Regions from separate parts of the Photobacterium sp. GB-50 genome, predicted to be linked through region 2. Evidence: predicted binding sites of a transcription regulator. Region 2 holds the regulator's gene; each other region holds the start of a gene.
What was found. Region 2 encodes PurR, which represses purine synthesis genes. Its sites were predicted from a motif close to TNANGNAAACGTTTNCNTNA; they were not measured.
Positions count from the first base shown of each region.

Region 1: the regulator PurR is predicted to act here: its motif matches at 5,655-5,674, upstream of glyA (serine hydroxymethyltransferase).
Region 3: the regulator PurR is predicted to act here: its motif matches at 5,047-5,066, upstream of C9J41_RS04480 (NupC/NupG family nucleoside CNT transporter).

Region 1 covers NZ_PYNX01000001.1:574,916-582,764, forward strand. The annotation lists gene ribE (6,7-dimethyl-8-ribityllumazine synthase) at 1-455, opposite strand, end outside; gene ribBA (bifunctional 3,4-dihydroxy-2-butanone-4-phosphate synthase/GTP cyclohydrolase II) at 690-1,793, opposite strand; gene C9J41_RS02605 (riboflavin synthase) at 1,845-2,501, opposite strand; gene ribD (bifunctional diaminohydroxyphosphoribosylaminopyrimidine deaminase/5-amino-6-(5-phosphoribosylamino)uracil reductase RibD) at 2,531-3,655, opposite strand; gene nrdR (transcriptional regulator NrdR) at 3,666-4,115, opposite strand; gene glyA (serine hydroxymethyltransferase) at 4,329-5,579, opposite strand; gene C9J41_RS02625 (YitT family protein) at 5,973-6,587, shown strand; gene glnB (nitrogen regulatory protein P-II) at 6,646-6,984, opposite strand; gene C9J41_RS02635 (hypothetical protein) at 7,085-7,489, opposite strand; gene purL (phosphoribosylformylglycinamidine synthase) at 7,668-7,849, opposite strand, start outside.
Region 2 covers NZ_PYNX01000017.1:8,414-16,262, reverse strand. The annotation lists gene C9J41_RS16950 (iron ABC transporter permease) at 1-991, shown strand, start outside; gene C9J41_RS16945 (heme ABC transporter ATP-binding protein) at 988-1,827, shown strand; gene purR (HTH-type transcriptional repressor PurR) at 2,233-3,237, shown strand; cyclic di-GMP riboswitch class I at 3,436-3,526, shown strand; gene C9J41_RS16935 (TfoX/Sxy family DNA transformation protein) at 3,661-4,251, shown strand; gene C9J41_RS16930 (carboxymuconolactone decarboxylase family protein) at 4,710-5,324, shown strand; gene C9J41_RS16925 (FAD-dependent oxidoreductase) at 5,317-7,464, shown strand; gene C9J41_RS16920 (ABC transporter substrate-binding protein) at 7,503-7,849, shown strand, end outside.
Region 3 covers NZ_PYNX01000002.1:401,400-409,248, reverse strand. The annotation lists gene C9J41_RS04495 (DUF805 domain-containing protein) at 1-290, opposite strand, end outside; gene C9J41_RS04490 (Ig-like domain-containing protein) at 561-3,101, shown strand; gene C9J41_RS04485 (hypothetical protein) at 3,184-3,459, opposite strand; gene C9J41_RS04480 (NupC/NupG family nucleoside CNT transporter) at 3,561-4,826, opposite strand; gene C9J41_RS04475 (LysR family transcriptional regulator) at 5,137-6,051, opposite strand; gene C9J41_RS04470 (phosphate ABC transporter substrate-binding protein) at 6,502-7,323, shown strand; gene pstC (phosphate ABC transporter permease subunit PstC) at 7,410-7,849, shown strand, end outside.

The DNA.
Region 1 (7,849 bases), on a different contig from region 2:
GACAGGACATTAACCATTTCGAGCGCGCTTAGTGCAGCCTCTGCCCCTTTATTACCAGCCTTGGTACCGGCACGCTCAATGGCTTGTTCAATAGAATCTACAGTCAAAACACCAAAAGCAACTGGAGTATTATACTCAAGTGCAACTTGTGCTAGACCTTTATTACACTCACCGGCAACATAATCGAAGTGCGGTGTACCGCCACGAATAACTGAGCCTAGAGCAACGATTGCATCATAACGGTCGCTTTTAGCAACCTGTTGAGCAACAAGTGGTAGCTCGTAAGCACCTGGACAACGAACAACAGTAATGTTGTCTTCGCTAACCTGTCCTTGACGTTTCAGCGCATCTAATGCACCTGAAAGTAAGCTTTCGTTAATAAAGCTGTTGAAGCGTGCAATTACGATAGCAACTTTTGCGTTTGGTGCCGCGATGGCGCCTTCAATTACCTTCATGGGCCTTCCTGTGACTATGTCTTTCCGGTTTGAGAAACCGCGGGAGTCTATCACACTTTGCAATATCTCTGCTATGGACAACCGTCGGTTTCAACAGATTTGTTAATATTTATTGCTTATCTGTCCTTGATTCGACCAATAAACAGTATTGAAAGCGGTAGTTAAAAATAATAATTGTCTTTAGCTACCGCAGATATCAGTTATTTTATCACTAGCGTCTAACATTTGGTGAATTTAATCACAAATATACTCAACGACTTCTAAGCCAAAACCTGATAGTGAATGATAACGTTGCGTACTTGATGACAATAAACGCATTTTACTTACGCCTAAATCAGAAAGAATTTGTGAGCCAACACCAACTTGGCGAGACGGATCTTTCTGTGTCACTTTCACCTTAGGTTGACCTGCTTCTTCCGCCGCAATATTTTTCACTTTATGAATAATGGCATCAGTTGGTTCTTGTTTACTTAAAATAACCAATACACCATTTTCTTCGCTAATGCGCTTCATTGCTGCAGGTAACGTCCATTGCGTTGCACCTGATTGCAGAATATCTTTAAACGTATCTTGCAAGTGAACACGTACAAGCGTTTCTTCACCCGCTTTGATATCGCCTTTACGCAGTGCATAGTGCACTTCGTTATCAATCTTGTCACGGTAAGTGATCATCTCAAACTCACCGAACTCTGTTGGTAATCGACACTCAGCTACACGCTCAATCGTGGTTTCATGATTATTACGGTATTCAATCAGATCAGCAATTGTACCTAATTTAAGGCCATGTTTTTCCGCAAACACTTCAAGCTGCGGGCGACGTGCCATCGTGCCATCTTCATTTAAGATCTCAACAATCACACTTGATGGCTCAAGGCCAGCTAAACGCGCAACATCACAACCCGCTTCAGTGTGACCTGCGCGGGTTAATACGCCACCTTCTTGTGCCATTAATGGGAAGATATGGCCCGGCATAACAATATCAGCTGCCGTTGCATTGGCAGCAACAGCTGCTTGTACTGTGCGAGAACGATCTGCAGCTGAAATACCTGTAGTTACCCCTTCTGCTGCTTCAATAGAAACAGTGAAAGGTGTACCAAACTGTTCGGTATTTTCTTGAACCATTAAAGGCAAGTTTAATTTTTGACAACGGGCTTTGCTCAGTGTCAGACAAATTAGACCACGACCATAGGTCGCCATAAAATTAATAGCTTCAGGTGTAATTTTTTCAGATGCAATAATCAGATCGCCTTCATTTTCACGATCTTCATCATCCATCAGAATAACCATTTTGCCCTGACGAATATCATCAATAATTTCTTTTGCGCTGCTTAAAGCCATAACACTACCCTTAATTCTTATGTACCTTAGCTGACTAGCTAATCATCATATTTAGCCAAGAAAACCCGTTCTCGCTAATAAATCCATTGTGACTTGCGGTTTTTTATCTGCAGCTTTATCACCCAACATTAAACGCTCTAAATAGCGGGCAATCACATCTACTTCAAGATTTATCATTCGGCCTGGTTTGAATGCGTCCATTGTTGTTTCTAATGCTGTATGCGGAACAATGGTTAACTTAAATTCATCACCATTAATTTCATTCACCGTTAAGCTAATCCCATCAACCGCAACCGAGCCTTTTTCTGAGATATATTTCGCTAAATGCGCGGGTACTTTTACCCAAAACTCAATAGCGCGTCCCGTATGGTGACGTTCAATAATCTCAGCAACAGCATCAACATGACCAGATACCATATGACCGCCAAAACGCGTCGTCGGTAACATCGCTTTTTCTAAGTTGACGACCTGACCTGCTTGATAATGAGCAAAGGCAGTACGTTTTAAGGTTTCTAATGACAGATCAGCAACATAGCCTTTACCTGTCAATTTAACCACAGTTAAGCACACCCCATTTGTCGCAATACTGTCACCCAATTTAACATCGGACAGATCAAGATTGCCTGAGTCGACAGTGACAGAAATATCAGCGCCTTTAGGTGTTAAAGCGGTAATGGTTCCAATTGCTTCAATGATACCGGTGAACATGGAGAGTCCTTGCTTCTTTATTCTATTGATTAACAGCGTTTAACGGTGGCTGTAATTTTTACATCACAATCAACCATACGTAGATCTGTAATATTCAGATCGATAACTTGATCCATCGCGGTTAATGGCGATAAATTCATTAAACTACGACTATCAGCCCCCATTAATTTTGGGGCCTGATATAAAATCAAACAATCAACTAATTGTGCTTCAAGTAATCCACCCGCAAGCCCAGCGCCAGCTTCAACCCAAATATGGTTTATGCCATTTTCTGCTAACTTACGCATGAGTAATGTGAGATCGAGTTGTTGGCTATTTTCTCGGGTAGGAATTATCCACTGAGACACGGAGTCAGGCCAATCTTCATTACCTATTTCTGCGCGTGCCAAAATCGTTTCTCCCGGAAGGTGAAATAACTGATATGCCGGGGTTAATCGGTTTTGGCTGTCAATAATAACGCGAATAGGTTGACGAACATCTGCTTGTAGATATTCATCTTGAATCTGTGTACCCAACTCACTCCAACGCACATTCAGTGATGGATCATCAGCGATAACAGTGGCACTGGTTGATAATATTGCACCAGCTTGCGCACGATGACGTTGAACATCAGCACGAGCATAAGGCCCAGTGATCCATTTACTTTCACCGTTCGCTAACGCTGTTTTACCGTCAAGACTTGATGCCAGTTTTAATTCAACATACGGCATCTTGGTTGTCATTTGTTTAATGAACGCTTTATTAATGGCTTGAGCCTCTTCTTTAAGAAGCCCTACTTGCACATCTACCCCCGCTTTTTGCAACATTTCAACGCCACATCCAGCCACTAACGGGTTAGGATCAACCATGGCACAAATAACTCTACTTACGCCTGATTTAATTAATGCTTCAGCGCAAGGTGGTGTGCGTCCGTAATGAGAGCAGGGCTCTAAAGTGACATAGGCTGTTGCACCTTTCGCGCGCGCACCTGCTTGTTTTAATGCAAACACCTCCGCATGGGATTCTCCCGCGCGAAAATGAAAACCTTCACCAAGGATTTCATCGCCATTAGCAATAACACAACCCACCTTCGGGTTTGGCGCTGTTGTAAAACAACCACGTTTAGCTAACTGAATAGCGCGTAGCATTAATCGTGTATCAAGGTTAGTAAACATTACACTCAGCTTAACGTTCTAGTTTGGCTATTTCTTCACCAAACTCACGAATATCTTCAAAACTACGGTAAACCGATGCAAAGCGAATATAGGCGACTTTATCGAGCTCTTTTAATGCTTCCATCACTAAGTTGCCGATCATCTCTGAAGGCACTTCTCGCTCTCCAGTTGCGCGTAAACGAGTTTTAATATTATTAATCGCACGCTCGATGTCATCCGTACTCACAGGGCGTTTTTCTAATGCGCGTTGAATACCACCTCGAAGTTTTTCTTCATTAAACGGATCACGATTGCCATTGGTTTTCACCACACGAGGCATTACCAATTCGGCCGTTTCAAAGGTCGTATAACGTTCATTACAAGCTAAACATTGGCGGCGTCGGCGCACTTGGTGGCCATCCGCAACCAATCGTGAATCGATTACTTTGGTGTCATTCGCACCGCAAAAAGGACAATGCATTTAGCCTCCTACATTTAATCGCTTCAGTGTAACTCATTTAAAACCGTTAATGAGAATATTCACCCTGTTTTTCTACTCATTTTGATTAAAAAGCCACGAATAGTCGGTTTATTGTTCACTCCGAAAAAGCGCAAAATATAAAAAAGGCTTACCTAGTGGTAAGCCTTTATCATCATAACTCGACAGTTATGTTACTTAATGCATCTAAGTAGATTAAGCGTAAACAGGTAGACGCTTACAAATATCTAAAACTTTTGCTTTTGTTTCTGCAATAACTTCTTCGTTATCAACATTGTCTAAAACATCACACATCCAACCTGCAAGTTGACGCGCATCATCAGCAGTAAAGCCACGACGAGTAATAGACGGTGTGCCAACACGGATCCCTGATGTTACAAATGGGCTACGTGGGTCATTTGGTACACTGTTTTTGTTAACTGTGATGTTAGCGGCACCTAGTGCTGCATCGGCTTCTTTACCAGTGATACCTTTATCGATCAAATCAACAAGGAATAAGTGGTTTTCAGTGCTACCAGAAACAATCTTGTAACCGCGCTCTAGGAATTCACCTACCATTACTTTTGCGTTTTCAACAACACGTGCTTGGTAGTCTTTAAATTCTGGCTCCATTGCTTCTTTAAATGCGACTGCTTTTGCCGCAATAACATGCATTAGAGGGCCACCTTGACCACCAGGGAATACTGCAGAGTTCAGCTTCTTATAAAGATCTTCACCTTCATTAGAAAGGATAAGACCACCACGAGGACCTGCTAGTGTTTTGTGCGTTGTTGTTGTAACAACATGTGCATGTGGAACTGGGTTAGGATAAACACCCGCTGCAATCAGACCCGCTACGTGCGCCATATCCACAAAGAAGTACGCGCCAACTTTGTCTGCGATTTCACGCATGCGTTTCCAATCAACAATTTGAGAGTAAGCTGAAAAACCACCGATGATCATCTTTGGTTTATGCTCAAGCGCTAACGCTTCAACTTCAGCGTAATCAATTTGACCGCTTTCATCGATACCGTATGGGATCACGTTGTAAAGCTTACCAGAGAAGTTTACAGGTGAACCGTGAGTTAAGTGGCCGCCGTGAGCAAGACTCATACCTAGTACGGTATCGCCAGCATTCAGAAGTGCCATGTAAACAGCATTGTTCGCTTGTGAGCCTGAGTGAGGCTGAACGTTCGCGTATTCTGCACCAAATAGCTGACAAGCACGGTCGATAGCCAGTTGCTCGGCTTTATCAACAAACTCACAACCACCGTAATAGCGCTTGCCTGGGTAACCTTCAGCATATTTGTTTGTTAGCTGAGAGCCTTGCGCTTCCATTACACGTGGGCTTGTGTAGTTTTCAGAAGCAATCAACTCGATGTGTTCTTCCTGACGAGCTGTTTCTTCCTGAATGGCTGCAAATAGTTCCGCATCATAATCAGCAATATTCATATCGCGCTTTAGCATCTGTATCTCCTAACTCAGCTAAGTTAAATACCATTTTGAGCAAAAACTGAAAAATCGCAATGCTAGGCGCCACGTGGACGCAAACGTTTTCGTCTTGCTTGTTAATTATCGTCTATCTTACATAAATTGATCTAAATCAGGTAGTCCTAATTGTTCTTTTTCTTAATGATTAACTCGGTTTATTTTCAATAGAGCATGAATAATTTTCATCTTGATATACGATTCATGGCTCGATTTTAAATCAAATATAGATGGCAAGTATTTTAACAATAAAATTATTTACAACAGTGTAAAAAATAAATTACAACGCTAAAAAGTGCTTTTCACACGTAAACTTTTATAAATTCTTATTCCCTCTTACTATGGCTTTATTATTTACAAGGAGTTGTTCCATTGAGTCGTATTAAACATCCTGTTCATGAAAATATGATCGCTATTTTAACGGGGACATTTATTGTTGCTCAGGGCATATTTTTTCTACAGCAAAGCCAGTTATTAACGGGAGGCACGACAGGACTCGCGTTACTACTCACCCATTTTGTCGATATCTCTTTTGGTAAGCTGTATTTTTTAATGAACTGTCCGTTTTATTTAATGGCATGGTTTAGAATGGGCAAATCTTTTGCTATTAGCAGCGTCTTATCTGGTGCATTGGTCTCTATTATGGTGGATAACCTTCACCATGTATTAGCTATCAGTTGGCTTAATCCAATTTACTGCGCAGTGATTGGTGGCTTATTGATGGGGCTTGGTATGCTGATATTATTCCGTCATCACACCAGTCTTGGTGGATTTAATGTTCTGGTTTTATTCCTTCAAGATAAATTTGGTATTTCAGCAGGAAAAATCCAAATGTCGATAGATATCTGTATCTTGGTTGCATCCTTTTTCTTTGTTACCCCAACCACTTTATTGCTTTCAATTCTTGGTGCAATTACCCTAAATATTGTCCTTGCAATGAACTACAAACCAGGCCGATATAACCCTGTGGTCCCTGATGTGAATTAGCAATAAAAAAGGAGCATTACAGTCAATGTAATGCCCCTTTTTTGTATTCTTATACAACTTAAATCGCGTCTTCGTCTTCTTCTCCGGTACGAATACGCACTACACGTTCAATATCAAACATGAAGATTTTACCATCACCAATCTTACCTGTTTGTGCCGTTTCAACAATCGTATCAATGCATTGCTCTGCTACTTCATCAGTGACAACAATTTCAATTTTCACTTTAGGTAAAAAATCGACCATGTATTCTGCGCCACGGTATAATTCGGTATGGCCTTTCTGACGTCCAAATCCTTTCACTTCAGACACCGTCATGCCAGTAATACCTACTTCCGCTAATGCCTCACGAACATCATCAAGCTTAAATGGCTTAATTATCGCTTCAATTTTTTTCATTCTCATCATCCTTTACTGAGCAGAAGTAATATTTTTACTTACAAGCAATTGATTTAATTGCTCTCATTATCGCAGATCCTACAGACAAATTTAAATTTATTTAAACTTCATGCAGTAAGTTTCGATCCATCCTACGCAATAATAAAAAAACTGAATACACTAAAACTACACTATTTAGCCCTAAGATCACCTGATTGCGATAAATACTAGGGACAAGTTCGGGGAGTATCGGAATAATACTGATATTAAGAAACATCGTTGCAGCAGGTATGTAGAAATACAGAGGAAGAAATCCCCATTTTTGACCTTTTAGTAAACCAATAATTGCCAACACGCCAGAAAATAAGACCAGTAAAACGATAATATTTGGCACTATAACTATTTGAGAGGTAGTAAAAAATTGGTCAAATCGGTCGAATTGACGAAAAATGCTCAGCGCAACCAGCACTGCCAGTATTTGGGATGCAATACATAAACGTAAAACTCTGGGAATACCTTCTCCCATATATAATCCTTTATCGCAATAAAAATTCCATTACATCTTATTCCCCAATTATAACCGTCTATTTTCAATTTTTAATGTGATTATTATCAATTAAAGGGTTGAAAAAGTGATTTTTATACAAGAAGAATAAAAAACCGCCATTTCTGGCGGTTTTTTGATTCTTCAACGCTGTTCTTTATTAACCTAAATTAACACGCGCATTTCTAAACATACGCATCCATGGGCTATTTTCACTCCAGTCATCTGGGTGCCATGAGTTTGCAACGGTTCTAAACACACGCTCAGGGTGCGGCATCATGATGGTTACACGGCCATCTGTTGTCGTCACACTGGTAATACCGTTTGGTGAACCATTAGGGT
Region 2 (7,849 bases):
CGCCTTACTTATTTTTACAGGGCTTTCTTCTATTGTTATAGGTCCTATGGCGATCAGTTATAAACAAAGTTTGTTAGCACTATTACCCGGTGATCATGAACTTGCTAAACATGTCAGCCTAGTGATCCATCAAATTCGTTTACCACGTACGCTTCTCTGTTTTGCTATCGGTGCAATTTTAGCTGTATGTGGCGCTGTACTACAGGGACTGTTTCGCAACCCGCTTGCAGATCCTGGGATCATCGGAATCACGGGCGGTGCAGGCTTAGGTGCTGCATTGGCCATTGTCTTATTTGCCCCTCTCACCGCATCATTCCCTCAGCTTTTAAACTTCGCTATTGTGCCTATTTTTGCCTTTATTGGCGGCGCAATCAGCACCGTTTTAGTTTATCGCTTAGGCACAGATAAAAACGGCACATCGGTGATGATCATGCTACTCGCTGGTGTCGCGATAACCGCAATTTCAGGCGCAGGGCTTGGGTTACTCAATTATGTTGCCGACGATCAAGCCTTACGTGATTTATCATTGTGGTCAATGGGTTCACTGGCTGGTGCAACATGGACAGGCATTATTCTCGCCTATTGCACATTCGGGTTACTCTTTACCTATTTTTATCGTCATACCAGTAATTTAAACGCGTTGTTATTAGGCGAAGCTGAAGCTCGACATATGGGGGTTAACACCCAAAAACTAAAACGTAATTTAATTATTACATGTGCTGCGGGAGTGGGTATGACTGTTGCCGTTTGTGGCCCGATTGGCTTTATTGGCTTGGTTATTCCTCATGTGGGGAGAATGCTAACAGGTCCAAATCATAAAACCTTATTGCCAATTTCGGCTTTACTTGGCGGATTAATCCTCTTGGTTGCCGATATGATTGCTCGAAGCGCATTCTCGCCTCAAGAACTGCCGGTTGGGATCATCACCGCCATGTTAGGCGCGCCTTTCTTTATCTATTTATTAGTTAATCAAAAGAGTCAGATGTCATGACGTTAAATCATTCAGCAAAGGTCGATTTTACAGCAAGTAGCGACAAAGTCTGTGTTATTCAGGCTCGCGACTTATCATTACAATTCGGTGATAAAGTCCTGCTAAATCATCTTGATATTGATATTCACGCAGGAGAAGTCACCGCATTACTTGGGCCAAACGGTGCAGGTAAAAGTACCCTGTTAAAAGTATTATGTGGTGAGATTACGCCAAAATCAGGCACGGTTTCTTTCTTTGATCAACCGCTTAATAATTGGGCTCGGGAAGAATTGGCATGTCACTTAGGTGTCCTTCCACAACATAGCGCATTATCGTTTGCCTTTACCGCGAAAGAAGTTGTCGAGCTAGGCGCAATTCCATTGCAGCTCACTTCGCCTGAACTGAAAGATGCAACAGCATCAAGCATGCAATACGTTGATATTAACAATTTAGCTAAACGTCTCTACCCCACCTTATCGGGGGGTGAAAAACAGCGTGTACACCTTGCCCGGGTTTTAACACAACTCAGTAAAGCCGGTGATAAATGTATCTTGATGTTAGATGAACCCACCTCAGCACTCGATCTCGCCCACCAGCACCACACCTTACAAATTGCCCAAAATATGGCTATACAAGGCGCCGCTGTAATTGTGGTATTGCACGATTTAAACCTTGCAGCCCAATACACTGATCGGATGATTTTCCTTAATGAAGGAGAAATAAAAGCCGACGGCACGCCAACACAAGTTCTTACTCCTGAAGTAATAGATACCTTATATGGTTGGCCTGTCAGTGTTCATACTCATCCAAGTGGTGATTTTCCTTATCTTTTATCAGCCAATCATTCTGTTTTTTAACGTTTTATCTATTAATGACTAGATATACACAATAAATTGAAGCTATTAGCATGACAAACATCGAGTTTTTACGGTTAATGATCAATTAATTCAATCAAGTTGAATAGAAAGATTGCACAACGCAAAACACACAGTAAAATGTGATCGCAAGCGATTACATGTGTAATTAGTGTAAAAATAGTTTCTATCTTCTAATGCCGCATTTTACTGCGGCTTTAGTTGTTTATGATCCATGATAATTGCAACACCCTATAATTCGGTATCAAATTGAATAATTAAGTAGCTAATAACTAAAGGATCTTCATCTCTGCGAGTGAACTCGTAAGCCATAGACTACGTAATTAATCAATTTGGTATCAAAAACCTTTGTCAGATCCTAATCTGACCATGATAAGAAGAATAAATATGGCAACCATTAAAGACGTTGCACGTATGGCAGGTGTATCAACTACTACAGTGTCGCACGTGATTAATAAAACACGCTTTGTTGCAGAAGCAACGCAACAAAAAGTTTTGGCTGCAGTAGATGAACTTAACTACGCCCCAAGTGCAGTAGCGCGAAGCTTAAAATGTAATACAACACGTACTATCGGCATGTTAGTCACTAAATCGACTAACCCATTTTTTGCCGAAGTTGTGCATGGTGTTGAAGAATATTGTTATGGTGCAGGCTACACACTGATCTTATGTAACACCGAAGGTAACTTAGAAAAACAACGTGATTACTTGCGTATGCTTTCTGAAAAGCGTGTTGATGGCCTATTGGTTATGTGCAGCGATCTGGATCAAATGCTGCTCGATTTACTTGAGCGTAAAAATGATCTTCCTATGGTTATCATGGACTGGGGCCCAGAAAGCCCACATACTGATAATATTCTAGATAACGCTGAAAACGGCGGTTATATTGCGACTAAGCACCTTATTGAAAATGGTCATAAGAAAATTGGCTGTTTATCTGGACAAGTTGATAAGTCTACTTGTCAAGAGCGCCTAAAGGGCTTCCGTAAAGCGATGAAAGAAGCAGATCTCACTGTTAATGCTAATTGGCTACTTGACGGTGACTTTGAGTGTGAGTCAGCCGTTGAAGCTGCTCATAAGTTTATCGCAATGGAAGATCGCCCTACTGCTATCTTCTGCTTTAACGACATTATGGCTATGGCTCTGATCAGTACCTTTGAACAGGCAGGTCTGCGTGTTCCTGGTGATATCTCAATCATTGGCTACGATAACATTGACCTTGCGCCCTACTTTGCGCCACCGCTAACAACTATCCACCAGCCTAAACGTCGTTTAGGTAAAAAGGCCATCGAAATCTTGCTAGAGCGTGTGAAAGACAAGAATCATGAGCGTCAAACCTTTGAAATGACGCCTAAACTTGTTGAGAGAAAATCGGTTAAAGATCTCAACTAATAAAATTTATCTTTCTATGTTAAGGAAAAGCCGATAAGTTAACCTTGTTGGCTTTTTTTTTACTTATAAAAAACAATCATGAGTATTTATAATTATAAAGCTTATTAAAATAAGCTAAGAACAAATACCTGAACCAATATCACATTTTTGAGAGCTTAGATTTAATATTAAAAGTATTATTTAATATAACTTTATATAGTCACGAACTGGCAAATTAATTGAAAGATTAAGACGCAAAACCACCGGCCTAAAAATTATGTTAATAATTCAAGGTAGCGGGGTTACCGAAGGATTATTATTGAACCGACAATATTATGACACAAACTTAACAATATATTGACAGTATCAATGTGTAGATTAATTAATCTATTTCCTCGCTCTTAATGTTTAGGTGACACTCATATTTTTTCACCGAGTAGAAGCATGGATAAACCAATATTAAAAGATTCATTAAAATTATTTGACCATTTTGGTTCAATAAAATCACGGTCGATGTTTGGCGGTTTTGGCATTTTTTCTGGTGATACAATGTTTGCATTAGTTGTGAACGATAAACTTCACTTACGTGCAAATGCTGAAACTGAAAAGGAATTCAAACAAGCTGGCTTGGAACCCTATGTTTATAAAAAACGTGGCTTCCCTGTTGTAACCAAGCACTATGCAATACCCGACCAATGGTGGGATGAACCCACAAAGATTGTAGCTCAAGGTAGGTATTCACTGGATGCAGCAGAAAAAGACAAGCAAGAAAAGGAGAGTTGCGTACCTGACCGAATTAAAGATTTACCTAATCTACGATTATCAAATGAAAGAATGCTTAAAAAAGCAGGCATAAACACTATTGAACAACTTCTAGCAGTGGGCTCTCTTGGCGCATATAAAGCACTTCAAGAATCACAAACAAGTCCATTGAGTATTGAATTGCTTTGGGCATTGGAAGGCGCAATTAGCGGTCAACATTGGTCAGTTATTCCTGAGCAACGTCGAAATGAACTATTATCTGCCTTATCTTAAAAATATAAGTTGTCTTAAATATAAAATACTTAGGAATAAAAGAGCCCCCATTCTTTTATTTCTAAGTATACCTTTCAAAAATAATTTCCGTATTATCCTTATCTTCCTTTATAAAATTCAATATTTATTTGGTTTAATTGCATAATAACAAACTTTTGCCATTAAATTAATTCCCTCCGTTTTGCACTCCTTGATTTATATAAATGATAATTATCTTTATTTATATTCCATGCCTAATTATTTGCTAATACGACCAATAACCCATCTTCTCACTAATAAATAACGTGGCGCTTTAAACTGTCTTATCTCCTGCTGATTTTTTCACCAACCAATTGAAGAAAAAGAAATATTTATCATTAAATGAAATACAATGTCTGTTGTTAAGGTCTACATGTTTACTACTGCTACTGACTAAGATCGTATAAGCCCTATGTTTAGGGTGTTTTTTAAGGAATAACATGCGCATTTCGATCAAAAAAATTGACTCTTTATGGGTAAAGCCTTTGCTATGGCTTCAAGCTCGCCACTATGGTCAAGTATTAAACCCTGCAAAGCTATGGGGACGTAAACCTGTTTTATTTTGGTTAGTCGCAGTTTTTTTTGGTTTTCTCGACCGTAAGAAGTCACCGATTCAAGATGTCATGCGATCTTTGGTCTGTGTGCGTGTTTCACAATTAAACGATTGTGCCTTTTGTGTTGATGCCAATGGTATGAAGCTCGCCGAACGTTGTGATTCAGAAGATAAAATTAAAGCACTCGCCAACTGGCAACACTCTACGCTGTTTACAGATCAAGAACGCGCTGTGTTGGCCTACACTGAAGCGATGACAATAACAGGCAAACGAGTGACAGATGAAATGCTTGTCGCGCTACAAGAATGGTATAGCAGTGATGATATTATTGAACTCACTGCTTTAGTTAGCTTTCAGAACTTGTCGGCGAAATTTAACACTGCGCTCGATGTGCCAGCACAAGGCTTTTGTTCTCTTCCTATTACGCCTAACGATATTGCTCAAGATAACGTGCAAGCATCAGATAAAAACATAACGAAAAAGGATCAGGCAAATGAATAAGAAAAAAACGCTATTACTGCTGGTCATTGTCAGCCTTATTGCGTTATGGCTACATTTTGATCTAGGCCAATACCTTACCCTTGAGTTCATCAAACAAGAACAATTAGCCCTACAAGCAAAGATTGAAAGTCAACTTTTCACTGCTTACTTGTTTTTCTTTGTACTCTATATTGCCGTGACAGCCCTTTCCTTACCCGGCGCTGCCATTTTAACGTTGCTCGGAGCGGCATTATTTGGTTTTTGGCCTAGCCTTATTATTATTTCTTTTGCCAGCACAATAGGTGCAACATTGGCTTTTCTATCAAGCCGCTATATTTTGCAAGACTGGATACAACAGCGGTTTGGACAACGCCTCGCGACCATTAATCAAGGGATTGAAAACGAAGGCGCATTTTATCTATTAACGCTGCGTTTAATCCCTGTAGTGCCGTTTTTTCTGATCAACTTACTAATGGGTTTAACCCCGATTAAAACTCGTACCTTCTTCTTTGTCAGTCAGCTTGGGATGCTGGCTGGAACTGCTATTTATGTGAATGCTGGTACTCAACTGAGTAACATTAATAGTTTGAGCGAAATCATCTCATTTCCTGTATTGATATCTCTTGTATTACTCGGGATCTTCCCACTGCTCGCAAAAACAATTATTTATTACATCAAAAGCCAAAAGGTTTATAGCGGTTGGCAAAAACCTACAGTATTTGATCAAAACCTAGTGGTAATTGGTGCTGGTGCTGGCGGTTTAGTCAGCTCCTATATCGCGGCAGCCGTAAAAGCGGAAGTCACATTAATTGAGCGTCATAAAATGGGCGGCGATTGCTTAAACACAGGTTGTGTGCCATCTAAAGCCTTAATCCGTGTCGCTCATAGCGCTTATGAGCTGCAACAAGCAAAACAATTTGGTATTGAAGCTAAAATTGAAAAAATCGACTTTAAAGCCGTTATGACTCGTGTTCACAACGTTATCAAAGATATCGAACCGCATGATTCTATTGAACGTTACAGCAAGCTTGGTGTGAATTGTATCCAAGGTGACGCGACGATTTTGTCGCCTTGGGAAGTAGAAGTTAACGGCAAAGTGATCACCACACGTAATATCATTATCGCAACAGGGGCTTCCCCATTGTTGCCCAATATTTCAGGCTTAAACACAGTCAATCCATTAACGTCCGATAACCTATGGCAACTAGATACTTTACCTAAAAAGTTATTGATTTTGGGTGGTGGTCCTATTGGTTGTGAATTAGCTCAAGCGTTTAATCGTCTTGGCGCATCTGTCATCTTAGTTGAAATGGCAGATCAGCTACTTAATCGTGAAGATAAAGATGCAGCCGATTTAATCTATCAAAAGCTAACTCATGAAGGTGTTAGAGTACTTCTTAAACACAAAGCCGTTAGTTTTGTAGAGAAAGGATCTGCGCAATATCACCACGTTAAGCTTGATGATCTTACGACAGAGCAAACGGTCGACGTTGAATTTGATCAGGTTATTGTGGCGCTAGGTCGTGTTGCTAATACCAAAGGTTTTGGTTTGGAGCAGCTAAAATTAGCAACAAATCCACAAGGGACTATCAAAGTTAACCACTACCTACAAACACAATATCCTAATATATACGCTGTGGGTGATGTGGCAGGCCCTTTCCAATTAACTCATGCTGCAGCGCATCAAGCATGGTATGCCTCAGTAAATAGTTTGTTTGGTACATTCAAAAAGTTTAAAGCTGATTACTCGGTATTACCTGCCGTTACCTATACTGCGCCAGAGTTAGCTCGAGTTGGTCTCAATGAAAAAGAGGCTATTTCACAAAATATCGATTATCGAACATATACTTACCCTATATCCGATTTAGATCGAGCGATTGCCGACAATGCTGCCGAAGGTTTCGTTAAAGTTCTAACCCCGCCCAATAGCGATAAGATTTTAGGGGTCACAATTGTCGGCCATCATGGCGGTGAACTACTGGCGGAATTTACCTTAGCAATGCGCTATAAACTGGGATTGAATAAGATTTTATCGACGATTCACCCTTATCCCACCATGAGTGAAGCCACTAAATATACGGCTGGTGTATGGAAACAGGCCAATGCCCCACAAAAGTTATTGGCAATGGTTAAACGTTATCATCAATGGATGCGTAAATAGGTCATTCGATACAAGGAATTAAAAAGGACGAAACTCTGATGATGAAAAAAAATGTACTAAAAGCCTTGTCGAAAGGCATCGCGTTATCGTTAACAATTTCTAGCTTCGCTTACGCTGAAGAAACGAAAGCACCTGCAAATGAAAGTCAAAGCTGGCAACAAATTGAACAAAAAGCCAAAGGTCAAACGGTCTACTTCAATGCGTGGGGTGGCAGTCAAGAAATCAACGACTATTTAAAATGGGCCGATAAACAATTACAAAAAAGTTACGGTGTAACTCTAAAGCAAGTCAAAGTCACCGATATCGCTGAAACGACCCAGCGCCTACTGGCAGAAAAAACAGCGGGGAAAAACACCAACGGTGGGGTTGATTTAGTTTGGATCAA
Region 3 (7,849 bases), on a different contig from region 2:
AAGATACCAACAATCGGAACAAACATGATCAGTGCCCACCAACCGGTACGATCTTGATCATGTAAACGACGGACAATCACGGCAATATTAGGGATAACAATAAACAGTGAATATAATGCCGCTAATACGCCATAGTCATCCCCAATGGTTGGTAAACCTAAAAGACTATCAGCAAACCCTAGTGCCATACTGATCAAAGCGCTAAAAAGCGTAAAAAACCAAAACTCTTTACGACGTGAACGACCATTAAACTGTGCATATTTTTTTAAAACAGCAAGATACCAATCCATTTTTCTTCCTTTAGTCCGATATTTCTAGGCTAATAAGCCTGTTACACAAAATGTATTCCTTTTTAGAATCACAGCCAAGCAATTTTAACTATCTCTTTGTTGTGAGACCGCTCAAAAATAAAAATGACATTCACTTTGTATTCTATTTACACTGTGAGTGACTTAATAAAGCTTAAAAGTTAAGCACCTTGTTTTTAACATTTATTCACTTTCTCTCGCATTATTATTCTACTCACTTTCGAGGAATTTTAACTGCAATAGGGATAGACAATGCAAAAGACACTTCTTACCTGTGCGTTAGCCGTCGCCTTTAGCACATCACATGCTTACGCGGCAGATTGTTCTAATATCGCCAAATGGCAAGCAAATATAGCCTATAATGGCGGTAGCCAAGTCCAACAAGACAACAACATCTATAATGCAAATTGGTGGTCTCAAGGCAATCAGCCTTCAAATCACTCAGGCCCTTGGCAAGAATGGACATTAGTAGACAGCTGCATGAGCAGTGGGAATCAAGATCCATCCGTAACACTGATCTCACCGCTTAATAATGCACAATTAACCGCGCAAACAGATATTACGTTAGCTGCCAACGCAAGTGATAAAGACGGTTCTATTCAACATGTTGAGTTTTTCATAAACCAACAATCTATTGCAGTTGTCGATACAGCCCCATACCAAATTAATTGGACAACGGTGCTTGGTAACTACACCATTACAGCCACAGCAACGGATAATGAAAATGCCACTAAAACAGATGTTGTGAATATTAGTGTCGTTTCAGCGAGTGAAAACCTTGCGCCAAGTATTTCAATTAGTTCACCAACATCTGATACTCCTATTTCTGAAGGCGATACGGTAACGATCACAGCCAATGCCGAAGATAAAGATGGCTCCGTCACTCAGGTAGCGTTCTTTGTTGATAACCAACTAATCGCAACAAGTTCTTCAGCCCCATTCACTGCACAATGGACATCAACGGCTGGTAATCATCAAATTACAGCCAAAGCAACAGACAATGAAAATAGTACAACCACATCAAGTGCGATAACTCTTACTGTTGATGACGTTATTGTTGGTGGTGGTTGTGGTGATATTCCAACCTTTAAATCTGGTACTGATTATCTAGCAGGTGATTTAGTAGAGAGTAATAATCATAAATACCGTTGTGACATCGCAGGTTGGTGTTCATCATCATCTGATTGGGCTTATAAGCCTGGTGAGGGACAGTATTGGACAGATGCATGGACAGATTTAGGAATTTGCGCCATTGCTCCTGACGTTAAGATCACCTCTCTTAGTGATCAACAAACGGTATTAGCAGGAACGACTCTGACGATTGATGCTGATGCTACTGATGCCGATGGTACTATCGAACAAGTCAGTTTCTATGCTAACGAACAACTTATTGACACCGTTCTCACAGCTCCTTATAGCACACAGTGGTTAGCATCAGATTTAGGTAATACCACGATTAAAGCCGTTGCCACTGATAATGAAGCGAACACGAATGAAGCTAGCGCTACGGTTACTGTAAGCGATCAGGCTCTTGTTACTAGCTTAACATCTCCAAGTAGTGGCTCTGTTGTCACACTAGGTAAAGCACTCACCCTTTCAGCAACAGCGACAGCACTAGCCGGTGATGTTCGACAAGTTGATTTCATTATTAACGGCAATGTTGTTGCAACCGATAAAACTGCACCTTATAGCAGTTCTTGGACGGCGCAATCTGCAGGTAATTACACTGTCACAGCCCTCGCTACGAATGGTAACGGTGAAACCGCACTATCAACCGCAGCCAGTGTAAAAGTTCAAGAACCGATTGAGACTCAACATAACTTAATTGGCTATTGGCATAACTTCGTTAATGGCTCTGGCTGTCCAATACGTCTTCGTGATATTTCACCCGCTTGGGATATTATCGATATCGCATTTGCTGATAATGATCGCAACAGCGACGGTACTGTTCACTTTAATTTATACAACGGTGACATTCGCAGTAGTTGTGAGCCGCTTGATCCACAACAATTTAAAGATGATGTTCGTGAATTACGCGCACAAGGTAAAATCATCGTTCTTTCACTGGGTGGTGCTGAGGGTACTATCACTTTAAATAACGATGCCGACCAAGCAAACTTTGTTTCAAGCTTGACTGATATTATTAATGAGTGGGGATTTGACGGACTCGATATTGACTTAGAAAGTGGGTCAAACTTACTCCATGGCACAGAGATCCAAGCCCGTTTACCCGTTGCGTTAAAACAAATCGAAGCCAACATTGGTGGTGATATGTATTTAACCATGGCACCAGAACACCCTTATGTTCAAGGCGGCATGATTGCTTACTCAGGAATTTGGGGCGCTTACATCCCGATGATAAATGAGTTACGTGACATGCTAAATCTGCTGCATGTACAACTATATAACAACGGTGGTTTAGCAAATCCATATACGTCAGGAGTCGCCCCTGAAGGATCGGTTGATATGATGGTGGCTTCAGTCAAAATGTTAGTAGAAGGGTTTGAACTGGCAGATGGCAGTCAATTTGCACCACTTCGCGATGATCAAGTTGCGATTGGCTTGCCGTCAGGACCAAGTTCCGCGAACTCTGGACAAGCACCAACACAAAATATTATTGATGCACTAGATTGTGTCACCAAAGGCAGTAGCTGTGGCTCGGTCGTACCGACTAAACTGTATCCTAACTTTGGCGGTGTAATGACGTGGTCAATTAACTGGGATGTTCATGATGGCTTTAATTTCTCAGGTCCTATCGGAGATAAGCTTCAACAAATGAATAGTCAACGTTAACCCGTATCCATATACGTGATAAAAAAACGCCAAGGTTGCTATTTATGCATCTTGGCGTTTTTCTTTGAAATAAGGAAAATCATTAATAGCGCTTAATTCGAACCACTTTCATCGTTTCAACTTCAAACCCTGCCACCATTATCACTTCAGGGTAATAGGTCATATTCACCTTACAGCCATTTAAACTTTGATATTTTTTCTTTCGTTTAAATTTAAATGGGACGTCGTAACCTTCAATCATCAACGTATGCAGGATCCACTCACCGTCTTCTCGCTGAGTATGTGAGCGAACTTTCAATCCATCGCTATGAATGAGTTCAGCATGTTTTGCTACAAGCTTATCCACATCAGATTTCATGATATTCGTTTCCTTTTTGTTATTTAATCGCGACTTGAAACACATATACAAAAACAGAGAGCCTCGGCTCTCTGTTTTTGTATTTTATTCTGCTTTCTATACTACAGTGAAAGAGGAATAAATAAACCTGCCAATGTCGCACTCATTAAATTAGCAAGTGTTGCAGCAAAAATAGCTTTCATACCTAAACGTGCAATCTCAGGACGACGTTGTGGGACAATACCACCTAAACCGCCCATTAACATTGCAATAGAGGTTAAGTTAGCAAAACCACACAATGCAAAGGTCACAATCGCTTGGGAGTGCTCACTTAATTTAGCGACAGTTTCTGGCTTCATTAAATCAGCGAATGCAATAAATTCATTAACGGCAATTTTAGTACCGATCAAACTTGCAGCGGTTGTTGCTTCTGACCATGGCACACCAATTAACCATGCAACAGGCGCAAATAGATAGCCAAAGATCATATCAAGGCTTAAATGATGTAAACCATCCCAGTTAAAACCTAACCACTGACCCAAAGAGGCTAACCAGTTACCAATATGACCTAAGCCGCCATTCACAAGCGCGATTAAACTGATAACCGCCAGTAAACTTGCGCCGACTGCCATAGCTATTTGTAAACCACTTAACGCACCACGAGAAGCGGCATCAACCATATTAACTGGTTCGTCTTCTTCACCATCGTCTTCTTCTTCCATGGTGTGAACACCTTCAGTCTGAGGAACAAGCAACTTTGCCATCATCAAACCTGCAGGAGCAGACATAAAGCTTGCTGCGATAAGGTACTTAAGCTGAACACCTAATCCCGCATATCCCACCATGGTACCACCAGCAACAGATGCTAAACCGCCAACCATTACTGCGAATAATTCTGAACGTGTCATTCGAGCCAAAAATGGTCGAACAACTAAAGGCGCTTCCACTGAACCGACAAAAATATTAGCCGTTGCAGACATTGACTCTGTACGTGTTGTACCCAGTAGCTTTTGTAATATGCCACCAATCGTACTGATCACCCATTTCATAACGCCTAAGTAATACAGTACAGAAATTAGCGCAGAGAAAAACACAATTGAAGGCAAAACGTTAACAGCGAAAATGAAACCTAATTTAAATTGTGCTAATTGACCGAACAGAAATTCCGTACCTTCATGGCCATATTCAAGAATACCGGATACGGCACCAGATATGCTGTTTAAAACTACACGACCAATAGGAATGTATAAAATGAAGCCCGCAAAAATAACTTGAATACAAAATGCACCCAACACGCTACGCCAATTAATTGCACGACGATTTTCTGAAAATGAAAAACCAACGGCAAAAATAACAATAATGCCTAAGATGCCGACCAAATAATGCATGGTCAATCTCCAATGTGTAGTAGTAAACGATTGCGGGGGGATTCTATTGAGAAATAAAAACGTGACAAGGATCAAATTGTTATTACAATTAACAATCGAGAAACAAAAAACACAGGAAACGGCTACTTTTCAAGCTAAGCAAACGAAAAGCGTTTGATTGGTTCTTATATGGGATAGTATTGTTCCCATAATTTACAATTAGAAACATTTAAAACAGCGTTTAGCTAACCGTTTGCGTCACGCTGCTGTTTTTTACATCATATGATTGATGAAAATAAAGACTTACCAACATGAAAAGTTTAATGGCTCACTATACCTGACATGAGATATTCCCTAACGCGATATGTTCACGAATAAACTCAATAAAAAGATTCACCTTCGAGGGTAAATACTTATGGCGAGGATAAACTGCATACAATGGCATATGTTGTGTTAACTGCCAATCAGGCATTAACCGAATTAATTTACCTTGGCGGATTTCATCTTTTAATAAATACGTCGCTAAGTACCCTACTCCATTACCAGAAATGGTTGCATCGCGTATTGCATCAGCAGAATCCACTCGATAATTGCCCGTTACCTTCACCTGTTGTTCTTCATTACCTAAGCTGAAATTCCAAATATTGTCTTTACGCTCACGACTAAAATACGTAATACAATTGTGATGTTGTAAATCATCAGGATGATAAGGCACACCATATTTTGCTAAATAATCAGGGCTCGCGACTAAAACAAAGTCACAATTTGTTAAGTGGCGAGCAACAAAACCTTGAGGAGGAGAATCCATAAAACCTATCCATAAGTCTAATTGCTCTGAGATCAAATCAACACGATGATCAAATAAGCTGAGTTCAAGATTAACTAATGGGTTTTGTTCATGAAATTCATTGATATAAGGCGCCACATGATTTGAAGCAAATGACTGGGCAATACCCACCCGTAATGATCCTTGCTGGCTATCACCAAAAATCAACAGCTCACTCTCAGCTTCATTAATTTCATCGACAACAACTTCGCAATGTTTCGCAAAAATTCGCCCTGATTCTGTTAACGCAAAAGAACGTGTTGTTCGCTGTACGAGTTGTACACCTAGACGTTCTTCTAATTGTTGAACCAGTTTACTCACTTGAGTACGCGAAATTTCCAGTAATTGAGCAGCCTTTGTAAAACTCTTCTGCTTGGTTAGAGCATTAAACACCACCATTTGCTGCGCTTTTTTTAACATCGATAGCCTTTATTAACATAAAAAGTCTGGTTAGGAAGTCATTACAATTTAACTATCCATTACAACCGTTCATTTTACTATAGATAAAGTGTCAAACAACTTTCTGATATAGAGGCTCATATTCATATCGTAAATAAGCTTTCATCTAACAACGATTAAGTTCTACGCATCGTAACATTCAATCTTTGAGAATATAAATAGGTGAAAAATCGCTCACAAGCAGCTGTAACTATATAAATTACCCCATAAAAACAAGATACCAAATAGCGATAAAGCACACTTACCGCTTTAATAACATTCAATTAACGCCCCAATTAATCCCTATTAAGTATTTGTGACAACATTCATAGAGTGTTCAAAGTTCTGAAACATAAGTGTCACACAACTTTCCTAATCTTTGTCACGTTCATTTATATCTACAGTAATAAGCAACCACGAAGGACTAGGAAAATGAAAACAAAGATTATCGGTGCAATCGCTTTAGCAGGAACAATGGTAGCTAGCACTGCAGCAATTGCAGGTGAAACTATCTCTGTTGTAGGTTCAAGCTCAGTAACACCGCTTATGGAAGTTTTTGGTGAGACTTACGCGAAAGGAAACGATGTAACAGTAGAGGTTCAAGGCCCAGGTTCATCAGCTGGCATTCGTACTGCACACGATGGCTCAGCCGATTTTGGTATGTCTTCTCGTGCACTTAAAGCATCAGAAGAATCGCCTGAAGTACAAGAAGTGGTTATTGCTCGTGACGGTATCGCTGTTGTTGTTAATAACAACAACCCGGTTTCTGACCTAACAAAAGAGCAAGTTGCAAAAATCTATAAAGGTGAAGTAACTAACTGGAAACAAGTTGGCGGTGAAGATAAGCCAATCGTTGTTGCTACACGTGATACAGCATCAGGCACTCGTGGTGCTTTTGAAGACATCATGAAACTAAAGAAAAAAATCAATGGCGTTAAAGTTTCAGCTATTTCACAGAAAGCACAAGTTGCTAGTGGTAATGGTCAGCTGAAAACAACCGTTGCAAACAACCCATTTGCTATTGGTTATATCTCTTTAGGTTCAGTAGATAATACTGTTAAACCTCTAGCGATCGACGGTCACAAACCTTCTGTTGCTGCAATCAAGTCTGGTGACTACACAGTACAGCGTCCATTCCTTGTTGTGTTCAAAGAAGGCCGTCCATCTGCTGAAGCGCTAAAATTCCTATCTTGGATGAAATCAGCAGACGCACAGAAAATTGTTGAAAACAAAGGCTTCATTTCTACACATTAATTAGTATTTTACGCTCAGCTCATTAGGGCTGAGCGTTTTTTGTTTGTCAGTAACCGGTCACTTTTGTACTGGTTCTGGAGTAAGTAATGACCATCGCGAATATTGAAAAAACAGCAAAGAGCACTTCTTCGCTAAAATCAAAAAAACGAATTGATTGGCGAGAAATAGTCTTTAAAAATCTATTTATGCTAAGTGCCGCTATCGGCATTTTATCTCTTATTACCATTGGCTACTTTATTTTCCGCGAAGGTTATGCTGCCTTTGCGCAAGCTGGTGTAGCTGGTATCGTCCTTGGTACTGATTGGTTACCACCAGCGCTATACGGCATTGCACCAATGATCGTTGCATCACTGGTTTCAACGGCTGGTGCTGTTGTGTTAGGTGTACCCATTGGTGTTTTAACTGCTATTTTTATTGCAGAAGTAGCCCCAAAACGTCTAGCCGATTTAATTCGTCCAATGATCGAACTATTAGCTGGTATTCCTTCTGTCGTTTATGGTTTCTTTGGCTTAGTTATTATCGTGCC